DNA from 3 places in the Angustibacter sp. Root456 genome. Region 1 is predicted to be linked to each of the others. Evidence: predicted binding sites of a transcription regulator. Region 1 holds the regulator's gene; each other region holds the start of a gene.
The links. The regulator LexA, encoded in region 1, represses DNA repair genes until DNA is damaged. The targets are predictions, from matches to a motif close to TCGAACANNTGTTCGA.
Positions count from the first base shown of each region.

Region 1 (4,679 bases):
GTGCCGACGTTGAACCACACGGGCGAGTTGAAGCTGAAGACCTGGTGCAGCAGGGCCCAGGTGAGCTCGTGCTCGAAGACCTCGGCGTCCTCGTCGGCGCTGAAGTAGCCGTGCTCCTTGCCCGCCTTGACGTAGGTGAGCACCACGCGGTCGATCAGCTGGCGCAGGCTCTGCTCGCGCTGCTCGGTGCCGACGGCGCCACGGAAGTACTTGGTCGTGACGATGGTCGAGGCGTTGACCGACCAGAAGTCGGGGAACTCCACACCGCGCTGCTCGAAGATCGTCTCGCCGGTCTTCCAGTTCTGCTGGACGACGTCGCGTCGCTCCCACGTCACCTCGTCGTACGGGTGCACGCCAGGGGTCGTGAAGATGCGCTCGACGCGCACACCCTTGCCGCTCTTGCCCGGACGGCGCGCGCCTGCGCGTGCACCGCTCGTGGTCTCTGTCATCTCGTCGTCCCCTCGCCTTAAGTGGTTCAACGCACCCGTCGTCGGCCGTATTGCCTGCGGTGCTGCTGCTGTGACTGCTGTGACTGCTGTGACTGTCGTGACTCGTGTGGTGCTGTTCGGGGCGAGTCCCCCCGAGGAAGTCAGTGGTGACCGCTGGTGGCGTCGGCTTCCCCTCCGCCGCCACCAGCGGTGACTAGGGAGCGCCGCCGGCGTCGTGAGCGGCCGGCTCCACGCCGGTCGGCTCGCGCTCGGCGCGCAGCAGGGTGATCGCGGCTTCGAAGTCCTCGAGCGACTCGAAGGCCTGGTAGACGCTCGCGAAGCGCAGGTAGGCGACCTCGTCGAGCTCGCGCAGCGGCCCGAGGATGGCCAGACCGACCTCGTGCGCCTCGATCTCCGCGCAGCCGGTGGCCCGGACCGACTCCTCGACTCGCTGGGCGATCAGGGCCAGGTCGTCCTCGCCGACGGGGCGGCCCTGGCAGGCCTTGCGGACGCCGGACAGCACCTTCGCGCGGCTGAAGGGCTCGGTGACGCCGGAGCGCTTCACTACCGACAGGCTCGCCGTCTCGACGGTCGTGAACCGTCGCCCGCAGTCGGGGCACTGGCGCCGGCGACGGATGGAGGCGCCGTCGTCCGTGGCGCGAGAGTCGACGACGCGCGAGTCGGTGTGCCGACAGAACGGACAGTGCACCTCGCCCCTCCCTTCACGCGTTGCACCGACGGCCCTCGAAGACCTCCGAGAGGTGATCCCGCCGCTCCGTGTGGATGGAGCTGTGGACTGCCTGGGGAGAACCTGTGGGTTGACGACCACAATCTGTGGACGAGTCACATCGGTGTAACTACTAGATGTTGGGGTGAACGCTAGGCCGTGACCGACCGACTACGCAAGCAGGTTGGGCGTGTTGCGCGGCGTGTCGGCCGAACAATCCACGTCGCCGTGCTCAGTGACCCAGATCACGGACGTGAGCCAGGCGGTCGCGGGCCGGCTCAGCGCGCCGGCTCAGCGCGCCGGGACGGCGATGCGGTCGCCAGCGCGGACCCCAGAGGTGTCGCGGGCGTTGAGCTCGAGAATGCGAGCGACGGTGTCGCGACGGTCCTCGCTCGGCGCCACCTCTCCCGCGATCGACCACAGCGTGTCGCCCGGAGCGACGGTGACGTAACGGACCGGGACGCGCTGGGCGTCGGTGCCCGCTCCCGCGACGCCGCCGGCGAACAGCGACACCGCGACGCCCGCGGTGGCGAGCAGCCCGGTGACAACCAGGCGCCCCCGCCGGGTGAGTCGCAGCGGCGCGCCCTGGCGACGGGCACGGCCAGCGCGGGTGTCGGGAACAGCCACCACCGCGGTGCGCGCAGGGCGACGACGCGGGTTGCTGACGGGGGCAGAGAAGGTGATCGCGGTCATGGGGGCCTCCGGGGGAAGAGGATCGAACGTCTGTTCGATCGAACGCCTGTACGAGTTCTAGCACCCAGTGCCGACACCTGTCGAGTCGGAATCGAACGGACGTTCGAAGTGGGCTGTTCCTCGTGCTCAACCCCATGCCACCAGAGACCACCGACAGTCCGGGCCCGGCTCACGCGCGGGCGACACGTTCGAACAGGTGTTTGAACACCGGGGCCTGCTGGCCCTAGGGTCAGGGGACGAACGGGCCGCGGGCGCCCGGATGCGACCTGGAGGGGCGATGGCCAAGGCGGGACGACCGGCCGACGTGCACGAGCTGCCGGAGCGCGACACCGGTGACGGCCTCACCGCCCGCCAGCGGCGGGTGCTCGAGACGATCCGCGACAGCGTCGAGCGCCGCGGGTACCCCCCGAGCATGCGCGAGATCGGGGAGGCGGCTGGCCTGGCCAGCCCGAGCAGCGTGTCGCACCAGCTCGCCGCGCTCGAGCGCAAGGGATACCTGCGGCGTGACCCACACCGGCCTCGGGCCATCGAGGTCATGTCGCCCGACGCGCCGCCGGTGACGACGAGCGCGCCCCAGGCCGTGCCGGACGCTCAGGACGTCGACGTCACGGGGTCAGGCGACGAGCGACCCACCCCGTCGTACGTGCCGGTGGTGGGCCGGATCGCGGCCGGTGGCCCGATCCTCGCCGAGGAGGCGGTGGAGGAGGTCTTCCCGCTCCCCCGTCAGCTCGTCGGCGAGGGGCAGCTGTTCCTGCTGAAGGTCGTCGGGGACTCCATGGTCGACGCCGCGATCTGCGACGGCGACTGGGTGGTCGTGCGCCAGCAGCCGACGGCAGACAACGGTGACATCGTGGCGGCCCTGCTCGACGGCGAAGCCACGGTCAAGACGTTCAAGCGGCGTGACGGGCACGTCTGGCTCATGCCGCACAACCCCGCCTACGAGCCGATTCCCGGCGACGAGGCGACAGTGCTCGGGCGGGTGCAGGCGGTGCTGCGTCGCGTCTAGGCCTCGCTGAACTCGGTGGCCGCTCGCTGCTGCACCGCTCGCTCCTGCACCAGCACCCGCTGGATGCCGTGCCGCTGCATGGCTTCCAGCACCACAGGCGACGGTGCCACCACCGTGACGCTCGCCGGCTGCGCCGCGCGGCGCAGCTCGAGCAGCAGCCACACGCCGGCCAGCTCGAAGCCGGTGACGTTCTGTGCGAGCACGCGCACGGGCAGACCCGTGGTGTCGGCTCGGTTCGTGACGAGATCGTCGACGAGCTCGCGGATCTCCGGCTGCAGCCGTGAGTCGATGCAGCCGTGCAGCACGACCAGCACGTGGGCGTCCGTGTCGACGAGCAGGGACACCGATCCGGCGTGCGTCGCCGGTGGGACCAGCGGGGCGCTCAGATGAGTCGCTCGAGGCATGAGTCAGGGCCTTCCAGTCGCGGCCCCCGAGGGCTGCCCACGGGTCGCCGTCCCCTGACAGGGTCGGTGCCGTGGTGGCAGGCCCGCCGCGTCTCTGGACGAGTCACCACGAACCGTAGCAAGCCGAGCAGCGTTCTCCAAGATCGTGAATCACTTCAGGGCGTGCGCCCGGCCACGCGCCGGCGCCCGAGCAGCGTGCGGTGGGCCGAACCGCGCAACGCCGCGGCGGCGACGCGCGGGTCCGCGACCTGCTCGTGAGGAGGGCGCACCGGCGCGTCGATCCGCACCAGCGCGGGCGCGTGCTTGCGCACCGCGTGGTCGGCCACGAGGTAGCCGTGCCGCTCGAGCACCTGCTGCTCACCGGGTGAGAACGCGTCGAGGTCGGTGCGCACGCGGGCGATGAGCTCCACGACCTCGAACGGGTAGCCAACGGCGTCGACCAGGCCGTCGAGGTCGGCGACGACGTCGTCGATCCCCCACGTGCAGCCGGCCAGGACGTCGCGGGCGTACGCGGCGTGCAGCCAGCGCAGTCGGGTGTTGCTGCCCGAGCGCCCGAGGATCTCGAGCGAGCGCGCGAGCCGGCCCACCACGGTGCGTTGGGTCGTGGCGCGGAACACTCCACCGCCGTCGCTGACGAGGACGTCGTGGTGCGACTTCCAGACCGGCTCCAACCCGAGGTTGTCGTAGACGCCGCCGTCGACGAGCTGCAGCCGACGCAGCAAGCGGCGATGCTGCTCGGCTGTCTCGAGCTCGCGGTAGCCACCGGACAACCGCTGCGTGAGCTCGCGGGCCACCCGGCGAGGCGCGAAGAACGGCGGCTCCGCGCAGGACGTCGCGCACGCGTCGCCGAGCCGCCACCGCGAGCTGGGCGCGGCGTAGCCGGCGCGGTACGAGCCGACGCGAGCGGGCGCGTCACCCCAGGCCGTCTGCTCGATCCAGTCGACCCCGAACACCAGGTCCGTGGCGCTGACGACGACCCGCGGGCCGGCCCGTCGAGGCGCGGCGAGCGGCTGGTCGAACGGCGTCTGCTGCGCGAGCTGACGCGCGAGCTCCTCGACGGCGGCGTCCGGATCGAACCACCGCCACGGCAGCAGGCGGGACAGCAGCGCCGGTGTGCGGATGTTGCGCGCGGTCAGCGCACGCAGGCCCGCGGCGACGTGCTCATCGAAACCACCGACCCGACCGTCGTCGCGGTTCCAGTCCAGTGCCGGGTGCGCCAGCATCGCCGCAGCCAGCGAGCCGCCCGACACGCCGCTCACCGTGCGCACGTGCGCCAGAACGCCCAGCTCGTCGAGACGGCGCAACGCCCCCAGGTGCACCAGGGCCGCGCGGTACCCACCGCCAGACAGGCACAGGCCGGTGCCGGTGCGGGCGCGCGGGGTCGCCGTGGCCTCGCGGAAGCTTGAGTCGCGCACCACCGG
Region 1 covers NZ_LMER01000017.1:36,351-41,029, forward strand. The annotation lists gene ASD06_RS11270 (vitamin B12-dependent ribonucleotide reductase) at 1-449, opposite strand, end outside; gene nrdR (transcriptional regulator NrdR) at 643-1,137, opposite strand; gene ASD06_RS11280 (LysM peptidoglycan-binding domain-containing protein) at 1,447-1,848, opposite strand; gene lexA (transcriptional repressor LexA) at 2,108-2,854, shown strand; gene ASD06_RS11290 (STAS domain-containing protein) at 2,851-3,198, opposite strand; gene ASD06_RS11295 (patatin-like phospholipase family protein) at 3,414-4,679, opposite strand, start outside.

Region 2 (4,679 bases), on a different contig from region 1:
CGGCCTGACCGTGCCGCTCTGGCTGCTGCCGCACTCCGTGGCGAGCGTGCTGCGGGTGCTGCCCAGCACCTTCCTCGCCGACCTGCTCCTCAGCCAGATGCGTCACGGGCACGCCTTCTACCCGACCTGGCTGTCGCTCTCGGTGGTGGCGGCCACGACCGCGGCGTTCCTGCTGATCGCCGTCCGGACCTTCAGATGGGACCAAGGTGATGACTGAACCCCGACCGCCAGCCGAAGGCGGTGCCGCCGCGCCCACCCCCGGCGAGACCCGGCGTACCGCCAGGCTGCGCTGGGGCCTGGCGGCGGCCGGAGTCGCCCTCGCTGCGCTGCTCGTGGTGATGGGCGTGCTGAGCCGGGACGACAGCTCGCGGGTGTGGGCCGGCTCAGGAGCGCTGCTCGCTGTGCTGGTGCTGGCCACCCTGCTCGTGGCACAGCTCGTGGCGCAGCTCGGGCAGCGGGTGGCGCGGCCGTGGCTGCTGTACGCGCTCGTGCCCGTGTCCGCGGCGCTGGCGACGCTCACCTGGCTGCTGGGCTGGGTCGGCTTCCCGGGCGCCTGGGTGTGGTGGGTTCCCGGCGCCATCGTGAGCGCGCTGCCGCTGTGGACCCTCGGGTTCCTCGGACGCCGGGACGCCGGCCATCAGGCCACCTCGAGGGACTGACCACCCGTGATCCGCATGAGCTCCTCGTACGTCGTCGGGAACACCGTGTGCGGGTGGCCGGCTGCGGCCCAGACCACGTCGTAGCGGGCGAGCGCCACGTCGACGAACGTCCGGACGTCGGTGAGCAGACCCACCGGTGCCACGCCGCCGATGGCGAAACCCGTTGCGGTGCGGACGATCTCGGGCGTCGCACGGTCGAGCGCGGCCAGCCCCAGCAGGTCGGCGACCTTCTGGGTGTCGACGCGGTGCGAGCCGGAGGTGAGGATCAGCAGCGGCTCGCCCTGCGGCGTCCCCGCGTGCCGGCCGTGCTCGGGGTCGGCCGCGGCGCTGACACCCACGAAGACCAGCGAGTTGGCGATCTGCCCTACCTCGACGCCGAGCGCGTCGGCCGCTGCCTGCGCGGTGCGGACGGCGTCACCGAGCACGCGCACGTCGCCCTGCACGCCGAGACGGGACAGGGTCTGGACCACCCGCGTGACGGCCTGGTGCTGCGACAGGTCGGGTGCTGAGGGCTGCGACATGAGCGAAGGGTAGTGCCGCACCGTGATCTTGGGCGGGACGGCGCGGTCCACCGCGCGAGCTCACCAATAGCCACGCGAGCTCACCAAAAGCGCGGCTGGTGGGGGATGGTCTCGAGGTCGGCGAGCACCAGGGCGCGGTCGTCGGCGTCCGCGACGTCCTCGGCGCAGGCGAGGGCCTGCTCGGTGGCCGCGCGGGCCGCGGCGCGATCACCGGCCACCGCGTGGGCCCGGGCGAGCGCCTCGTGGGCGAAGGCGAGGTCCCAGTCGCCGATGCCGTGCTCCAGGCACAGGTCGAGCACCCGCCGGGCGTGGTGCAGGCTCGGCTCGCCGCGGCCCAGGACGGCGTAGACCCGCGAACAGAGCCACTCGCCGCGGGCGAGGTTGGCGGGGGCGCCGACCTGCTCCCAGTGGTATCGCGAGGCGTGCGCCATGTGCAGCATGCGGTCGTCGTCGGCTCGCGTGCGGTCGTCGCGCTCCAGCAGGCGCCAGGTGCCGTTGAACAGGTCGACCCCGAGACGTCGGTGCTGGGCGGTGTCCGGGCTCGCGGTGTCCGGGCTCGCGGTGTCCGGGCTCGCGGTGGTGGGACTCGCGGTGGTGGGGCTCGCGGTGGTGGGGGTGCTGGTCACGGTAGGCTCCGGGGTCGCGGGGGCGGTGAGGGGGTGGTCGGTGAGGTAGTGGTCGATCGCGTGGAGGTGGCCGCGCAACCGGATCGAGCGGGCCTCGACGCGGCGCCGGTGCGTGGCGAGGACGTCGGCCACCGTGGTGGGGTCGCCACCGGACTCCAGGCACGTGCGGACGTCGTCGAGCGGGACGTCGACCGAGCGCAGCAGGTGCACCAGCCGCGCCACGTCGAGCTGGGCCGGGTCGTAGTAGCGGTGGCCGGTGGCGGGGTCGACGTGGGCCGGCGCCAGCAGGCCGACGCGGTCGTAGTGCCGCAGCGCCTTGACGGTCAGGCCGGTGCGTCGGGCCAGCTGCCCGATGGCCAGGTGCGGTGCGCCGTCGGCGGGGTTCTGCAGGGTCACGCGGAGCAGGCTAGGAGGCTTCCCCGGGGGAGGTTCAAGGCCCCGGGCACCGGCGCCTGGGCCGTTCGGGGGACGTGTCCACAGGCCGCTCGTTGCGGTTGACGCGCTGTCGGACGCCGGGTGTAGTCTCGAGGCGTTCGAACAAGTGTTCGAATACTCCCGGCGGTGACTCCCCTCACCTTCGGGGGAGGTCCGCCGGCGGCCGCCTCGACCCCGGCCCAGGGCGGGCCACCTGCTTGGCCGGTCCGGGTGGCGGTGGGGAAGCCGTCGCCCGGGCCAGCCCGGCAGAGCTGCCCCGCCTTCCCCCTCGGCAGCGTCCTGACCAGACGGGTCCCGACGGGTCCCGGACGAGACGCCCAGGCGGAGGTGCGTGATGGTGCGACGGTACGACGAGCTCATCGAGGTCCGGACGGCGCCGGTCGCCGGAGCCGACGACGGCCCCGCCGCGCCGGTGGCCTTCGTGTGGCGTGACCGGCTGTACGTCGTCCGGTCGGTGGTGTCGCACTGGTACGAGCGGCGGGTGTGGTGGCGCGAGGCGGCGGCCTCGGCGCTGCTCGGCCTGCGGTCCGACGTCCAGCTCGCCGCGCAGGGGGCGGCGGTCACGGGGCGGTCGAGCGCGACGCTGCTCGAGCCGGCGCTCAGCCGACCCGAGCGAGCTGATCGACCCGGCGCGCCCGGCGCCGCGGTCGCTCCCGCCGAGCGCGAGGTCTGGCGGGTCGAGGCCGCCGCAGGACGCTCGAGCCCGGTGGGCGTGTACGACCTCGTGCTCGACCCCGCCATCGACCCTGTCGACCCGGCCGGTGACGGCCCTGGCACCTGGCGGCTCGCCCGCCTCGCGGACTGAGGAGGTCCTCGTGACGCCGTCCAGCACCCCGCGGGTGCCGTCCAGCAGCCTCGACCTCATCGACCGCGCCCGCGACAGCCTGGTCGTCGCGCTCGGCGCGTCGAGCGCGGGGGAGCGGTACGTCGCCGCGCACCTCGCGGCCCTGCGTGCCGCGGCCGCCGTGCTGTCGGTGCGCGGGCGTCCGCACCGGCACAGCCGTCCGCGCAGCGTGTGGGAGGTGCTCCCGACCGTGGCGCCCGAGCTCGGCGAGTGGGCGGCCTTCTTCGATGCCGGGGCGTCCCGCCGCGCGGCGATCGAAGCCGGTCGCGACGACGTCGTGAGCAGCCGGGAGGCCGACGACCTCGTCCGCGACGGCGAGACCTTCCTGTCCCTGGTCGAGGAGCTGCTCGGCCTCCCACGCCACCTGGTGCTGCCGGCCGGCGTGGCCTGCATCCGCGCGTCGTGAGTCCCCCCGACCGTCCCGGCGATTCCTTCGTCCACCTGCGCGTCGCGTCCGGGTACTCGCTGCGGTACGGCGCGTCGTCACCGCAGGCGCTCGTCGATCGCGCCGGTGAGCTGGGGATGTCAGCGCTCGCCCTCACCGACCGCGACGGGCTCTACGGCGCGGTCAAGTTCGTCCTGGCCTGCCGTCGCGCCGGCATCGCGCCGATCCTGGGTGTCGACCTGGCGACCGCACCCACGGGGCTGGTGTCCGGTCTGCCGGCGTGGGCCGACCCGTCGGTCGGGGTGCGCGCCGCGGGCGCCGGTCGCACCCCGGCGCGGGGAGGCGAGCTCGTCGACCCCTACCTGCCACGCGCGACGGTGCTCGCGCACGGTGTCGCAGCGGGTGCCGAGGCGGCCGGAGCAGCGGGTGCGGGGTGGGCCGCCCTGTGCCGGTTGGTGTCGTCCGCCCACCTGGCGAGCGGGCACCTCGGTGGTGAGCGCGGCACTCCGGTCACCGACCTGACGGCCATCGCGTCGCACGCGCGGCCGGACGACGGTCCGGTCCGGCTCACGGTGCTGCTCGGGCCTGACAGCGAGGTGGGTCGGGCGGTGCTGGCGCGTCGTCCCGACCTCGCCGGTGCGGTGCTGCGCCGGTGGAAGGACGCGCTGCCGGCCGGGGCGCTGGCCGTCGAGGTCGTCTGCCACCACGGGCCGCCTGGTGGTCCGTTGAGCGTCGACCACGCCGGGCGCCTGTTGGCGCTCGCGCGCGAGCACGACGTCCCAGCGGTCCTCACGAACGCCGTGCGCTACGCCACCCCGGACGGCGCCGCGACGGCCGACGTGCTCGACGCCGCACGTCGGCTGGTGGCCCTCGACGTCCGCCACGTCGACCGCGTCACCGCGCAGGGCTACCTCACCGGAGGCGCCCAGATGGCCCGCCTCGCGACCGAGGTCGCGGCGGCCGCGGGCGGTGACCAGCGTGAGGTCACGCACCAGGCCCGGCGCCTGCTCGACGACACCGTGGCGCTGGCCCACCGCTGCGTGCTCGACCCGCGGCGTGACCTCGGGTTGGGGTCGGTGCACCTACCCGAGCCCAGCGCGCTGGGCCTCGGCCCGCACGAGTCCCCCAGCGCGGTCCTGCGCGAGCGGGCCCGTGCCGGTGTGGCCGGCCGCTACGCCGGGGCGTCCGCGCGGCGGCTGCGCGAGGTCG
Region 2 covers NZ_LMER01000018.1:68,988-73,666, reverse strand. The annotation lists gene ASD06_RS12600 (ABC transporter permease) at 1-217, shown strand, start outside; gene ASD06_RS12595 (hypothetical protein) at 210-659, shown strand; gene ASD06_RS12590 (YbaK/EbsC family protein) at 638-1,180, opposite strand; gene ASD06_RS19420 (helix-turn-helix domain-containing protein) at 1,261-2,202, opposite strand; gene ASD06_RS12580 (DUF6504 family protein) at 2,576-3,046, shown strand; gene ASD06_RS12575 (SAV_6107 family HEPN domain-containing protein) at 3,057-3,491, shown strand; gene ASD06_RS12570 (DNA polymerase III subunit alpha) at 3,488-4,679, shown strand, end outside.
Region 2: ASD06_RS12580 (DUF6504 family protein) is a predicted target of LexA. The motif match lies at 2,340-2,355, and genes of this name have one in related genera.

Region 3 (4,679 bases), on a different contig from region 1:
GTGGAAGGTCCTGGAGGAGTTCCAGCGCGACGGCCGCGCCCGCTCGATCGGTGTCTCGAACTTCCAGGTCGCGCACCTGGAGCGCCTCGCGCGAGAGTGCGACGTCGTCCCGGCGGTCAACCAGATCGAGGCGCACCCCTACTTCACCAACGACGAGGTGCGCGCCTACGGCCAGCAGCACGGCATCGTCACCGAGGCGTGGTCGCCCATCGCCCAGGGGCAGGTGCTGGACGACGCCACGATCGGTGCCATCGCCGAGCGCGTCGGCCGCACGCCGGCCCAGGTCGTGCTGCGCTGGCACCTCCAGCGCGGCGACGTGGTGTTCCCCAAGTCGGTGACACCGTCGCGGATGCAGGAGAACTTCGAGCTCTTCGACTTCGAGCTCAGCGCCGACGACGTCGAGCAGATCACCGCGCTGCACCGCGGCGAGGACGGCCGCACCGGCCCGAACCCCGACGAGTTCGACTACATCCCCGGCTGACTGCGGGCCAGCGGCGTCGTGGACGGGGCCGGGTCAGTCAGCTGATCCGACCCCGGCCGCAGCCTGGAGTCGGGCGAGGGCGTCATCCGGCACGAGCTCGCGCGGCAGCACCTGCAGCATCCCGGTGCGGGTGACCAGCAGCACCGCGCCCCGGCGGGCGACGCAGCGGCGGACCGCGCTGTAGGCCAGCGAGCCCTGGCCCACGCCGCCGTCGAGGTGCAGGTGGGTCTCGTCGAACCGCGCCCGCACGGTGCGCTGGCCGCGAGCCGATCGTCGTAGCGCTCGCCTCGTCGTGACCGCCACCGCGACCACCGTTGCGACGGCCAGCACCACCGTGCCGACCATCGCCGCCAGCCAGCGGCCGGTGACGACGCCCAGCCAGCCGCCGAGCGCCAGGACGACGAAGGCGCGGGCCGCACCGGCCCGACCCAGCAGGCGGTAGGCGTCGACGGCGCGGGCGAGCCGCTGCACCACCGCGTCATCGAGCCCGACCTCGTGGGGCCAGGCCGCCCCGTCGTCAGCCGCGCTGCCGGTGGTGACAGGCATCGACGCCGCCGCAGGGTGGGCGATGCGCTCGGCCAGCCAGTCGACGTCCTGGGCTGAGAGGAGACCAGCGGGCAGGGTGAGGTGCGCGCGGAGGTTCCTCAGGGGGACCAGCACCTGACCGGCGATGCGTCGGGGCGCACGCAGCGCGGTGTAGGGCAGCTGCTGCTCACCGGCGGCGGTGCGGACGAGCAACAGCTGCTCGCCGAGGTCGGCCGTCATCGTGGCGCCCGCCGGGCACAGCGTGGTCGCGCCGGCCAGGGCCCGACGGTACGTCGCGGCGGCCAGGACGACGCCGATGAACACCACGGACAGCAGCCCTTGGGCGACCGCCCCCACGGGGTAGCCCGCCACGGCCAGGGGAGTGCCACCCAGCAGGCCGATCACGGCGGCGAACACCAGCAGACGCGGCCGCTGCAGCCGCGCCTGGACGGCGGTACGCGCCATCGCGCGGGCAGTGTCCCGACCGCACGTGATCGAGCGATGGCGGGCCGGGGAGAGGTCGGGTGCGGCGTCCACGCGCGAAGCGTACGGCGGCCGCAGGAGCCGTCAGCGCACGCCGCGCGGCCGGAACTGGACGCTCACCCGCGGGCCGACGGCCTTGGCCGTCTTGGGGATCGCGTGCTCCCACGTGCGCTGGCACGAGCCGCCCATGACGACCAGGTCGCCGTGACCGAGTGGGAAGCGGAGCGACTCACCGCCGCCGCGGGGGCGCAGGGCGAGCGTGCGGGCTGATCCCACCGACAGGATCGCGACCATGGTGTCGTGAGTGGCGCCGCGGCCGAACGTGTCGCCGTGCCAGGCCACGCTGTCGCGGCCGTCGCGGTAGAGGCACAGGCCCGCCGTCCGGAACGGCTCGCCCAGCTCGTCGGCGTAGTGGGCGTCGAGGGCCTGCTTGGCCGCGGTGAGCGCCGGGTGGGGCAGCGGCGCGTTCTCGCCGTAGTGGCAGAGCAGCCGCGGGACGTCGACCACGCGCTCGTACATCTGCCGGCGCTCGGCGTACCACGGGACGTCGGCCAGCAACCGCTCGAGCAGCACTTCGGACCCGCTCACCCAGCCGGGCAGCAGGTCGACCCACGCGCCCCGGCTCAGCACCGTGCGCCGGACGCCCTCGAGCGGCCCGACCGTCACGTCCTCAGCGACGTCGAGCAACGACCCCTGCAGCAGAGCCTGCATGCGCCGAGGGTAGCACTGATTCGAACACCTGTTCTAGATCAAGGCCTCGCCCCGCCCGTGAGCATGCACGCCAGCGTCCCCCTGCTGCGCTGGCGTGCATGATCACGGGCGGGGAAGGGGGGAGAGGGAGGCGGTCAGCCCTCGTCGGAGGCCTTGGCGGGGTCGCCGCCGTGCTCGGCGACGTACTGCTTCGGGTCGTGGTCCTCGGCCTCGACGCCGCGGAAGTGCTCGGCCTCGAAGACCGCGAACTGCAGCGCGAGGTCCTGGCGCGCCTGCAGGCTGGCGTGGCGCCGGAAGTCGGCGAGCGCCTCGCGCTCCTCCTCGCCCATGTGGTCGCTGTTGGCCTCACGGGCCTCGGCCACGGCGTCCCACCAGGGGCCACTGCCGACGCGGTGCTTGCCGACCTCGGCGACGGCGTCGCGGATCTCGTTGTGGTCGTGCAGCGCGTCACCGGTCTCGCCCTCGGGGGAGTCCTTGCTGCCGGCGCCCTGCCCGACCTCGAGCAGCTTGGGGTAGAACAGCTTCTCCTCGGCCTCAGCGTGCACCTCGAGCAGCACCTTCAGCCGCTCCCAGACCGGCTTCACCTGCTCGGTGGGGGCGTCGCGCAAGTCGTCGAGCAGGGCGAACATGCGGCGCTGCTCGTGGTGGTCGGTCAAGATCAGCTCGGTGATGTCCATGCCGATCATGCTCGCTCACGCGTCGCGTGCTCGCAGTTCGAGGCGTTGCAGACGGCTCAGATCCAGCTCGGGAACCACATCCGCTGAGCCCACTGCGCGTAGGGAATCACCTGCGCGGTGTAGATGGGCCAGAAGAAGAAGAACAGCATCACGCAGACCACGACGTACGAGCCCGCGATCGCGCCGCCGACCAGCCGGCGTCTCGGCGACGCGCTGGGTGGCCCGAGCGCCATGCCGATGACGTAGGTGACCGCCAGCACCACCCACGGCACGAAGGCCACGGCGTAGAACGAGTAGATGGTGCGGTGCTGGAACGCGAACCACGGCACGTAGCCCGCGACCAGCCCGGCCAGCACCGCGCCGGCCCGCCAGTCGCGGCGCAGCGCCCACATCGCCAGCAGCACGAAGATCGCGGCCGTCGCGCCCCACCACAGGGTCGGCGTCCCGATGGAGGTGATCGCCTTGCTGCACTGCGCGACGGTGCAGCCGTCCTGGCCGCGGGTCTTCGTCTCGTAGAAGAAGGACGTCGGACGCCCCTGGATCAGCCACGACCACGGGTTGGTCTTGTAGGGGTGGTCCGACGTCAGCGTGACGTGGAAGTGGTACATCTCCTGGTGGTACTTCCACAGGCCGCGCAGGGCGTCCGGCACGAAGCCGAAGCTCTTGCTCGGGTGCTGGGCGCCCCACTCGCGGTCCCAGCCGCCCTTGGTGAGGAACCAGCCGGTCCACGACGCCAGGTAGGTCAGCCCGGCGAGCGGCACGAGCGTGAAGAAGGCGGGGACGCCGTCGCGCAGCAGCCCGCCCGCGAACCACCGCCGCACACCGGCCGCACGTCGGGCACCGACGTCCCAGAGCACGGTCATGAGCCCGAAGACGGCGAGGAAGTACAGGCCCGACCACTTCGTGCCCATGCACAGCCCGAGGCACACCGCCGCGACGATGCGCCACGGCCGCCAGCCCAGCGACGGCCCGTAGCCGGGCACGCGGGACGCCGGACGCCGCTCGCCACCGCGCCGCAGCCGCGAGCGCGCAGCCAGGACGGCGAGGCGGTCGCGTGCCTGGTCGCGGTCGATGAGCAGGGCTCCGAAGGCGGCCAGCGCCCAGAACATCACGAACAGGTCGAGCAGGCCGGTGCGGCTGTGCACGAAGTGGTGGCCGTCGAAGGCGAGCAGCAGCCCGGCCACGCACCCGAGCAGCGTGGAGCCGAACAGGCGCCGGGCGATGCGGGCCAGCATGAGGATCGACAGCGTGCCGCAGAGCGCGACGGAGAAGCGCCAGCCGAACGAGCTGTCCTGCCCGAAGAGGTACTCGCCGGCGGCGATCATCCACTTGCCCACCGGCGGGTGGACGACGAAGTCGGCGGCCGTGCCCCACACGTCGGGGGTGCCGTGGGTGAAGAGCCGGTCGGGCGTCGTGCCCAGGCTGGGCGCCACCGAGCGCTCGTAGCCGTAGTCCAGGTACGACGAGCCCTGCTTCACGTAGTACGTCTCGTCGAAGACCAGCTGGTGCGGGCGTCCGAGCTGCCAGAACCGCAGGAAGCCGCCGACGGCCGTGATCACCAGCGGGCCGATCCAGCCCCACAGCGTGGCCGACGCGCGCCAGCCCACGAGGTGGGTGCGCAGCCGGTCGGCGAACGGCGGGGCGGCGGGGGCGACGTCCGCTGCGCTGGTGGTCACCGCGACATCGTAGGCAGCGCCGGCGGCGGCGCCACGTAAGGTCGGGGTCATGGACCTCGGGTTGCGTGGCAAGCGGGCAGTCGTCACCGGAGCGAGCCGAGGGTTGGGCTTGGCGATCGCCGACGG
Region 3 covers NZ_LMER01000019.1:225,976-230,654, forward strand. The annotation lists gene ASD06_RS14475 (aldo/keto reductase) at 1-481, shown strand, start outside; gene ASD06_RS14480 (YcxB family protein) at 515-1,543, opposite strand; gene ASD06_RS14485 (alpha-ketoglutarate-dependent dioxygenase AlkB) at 1,574-2,200, opposite strand; gene ASD06_RS14490 (hemerythrin domain-containing protein) at 2,335-2,877, opposite strand; gene ASD06_RS14495 (phospholipid carrier-dependent glycosyltransferase) at 2,934-4,604, opposite strand; gene ASD06_RS14500 (SDR family NAD(P)-dependent oxidoreductase) at 4,603-4,679, shown strand, end outside.
Region 3: ASD06_RS14485 (alpha-ketoglutarate-dependent dioxygenase AlkB) is a predicted target of LexA. The motif match lies at 2,221-2,236, and genes of this name have one in related genera.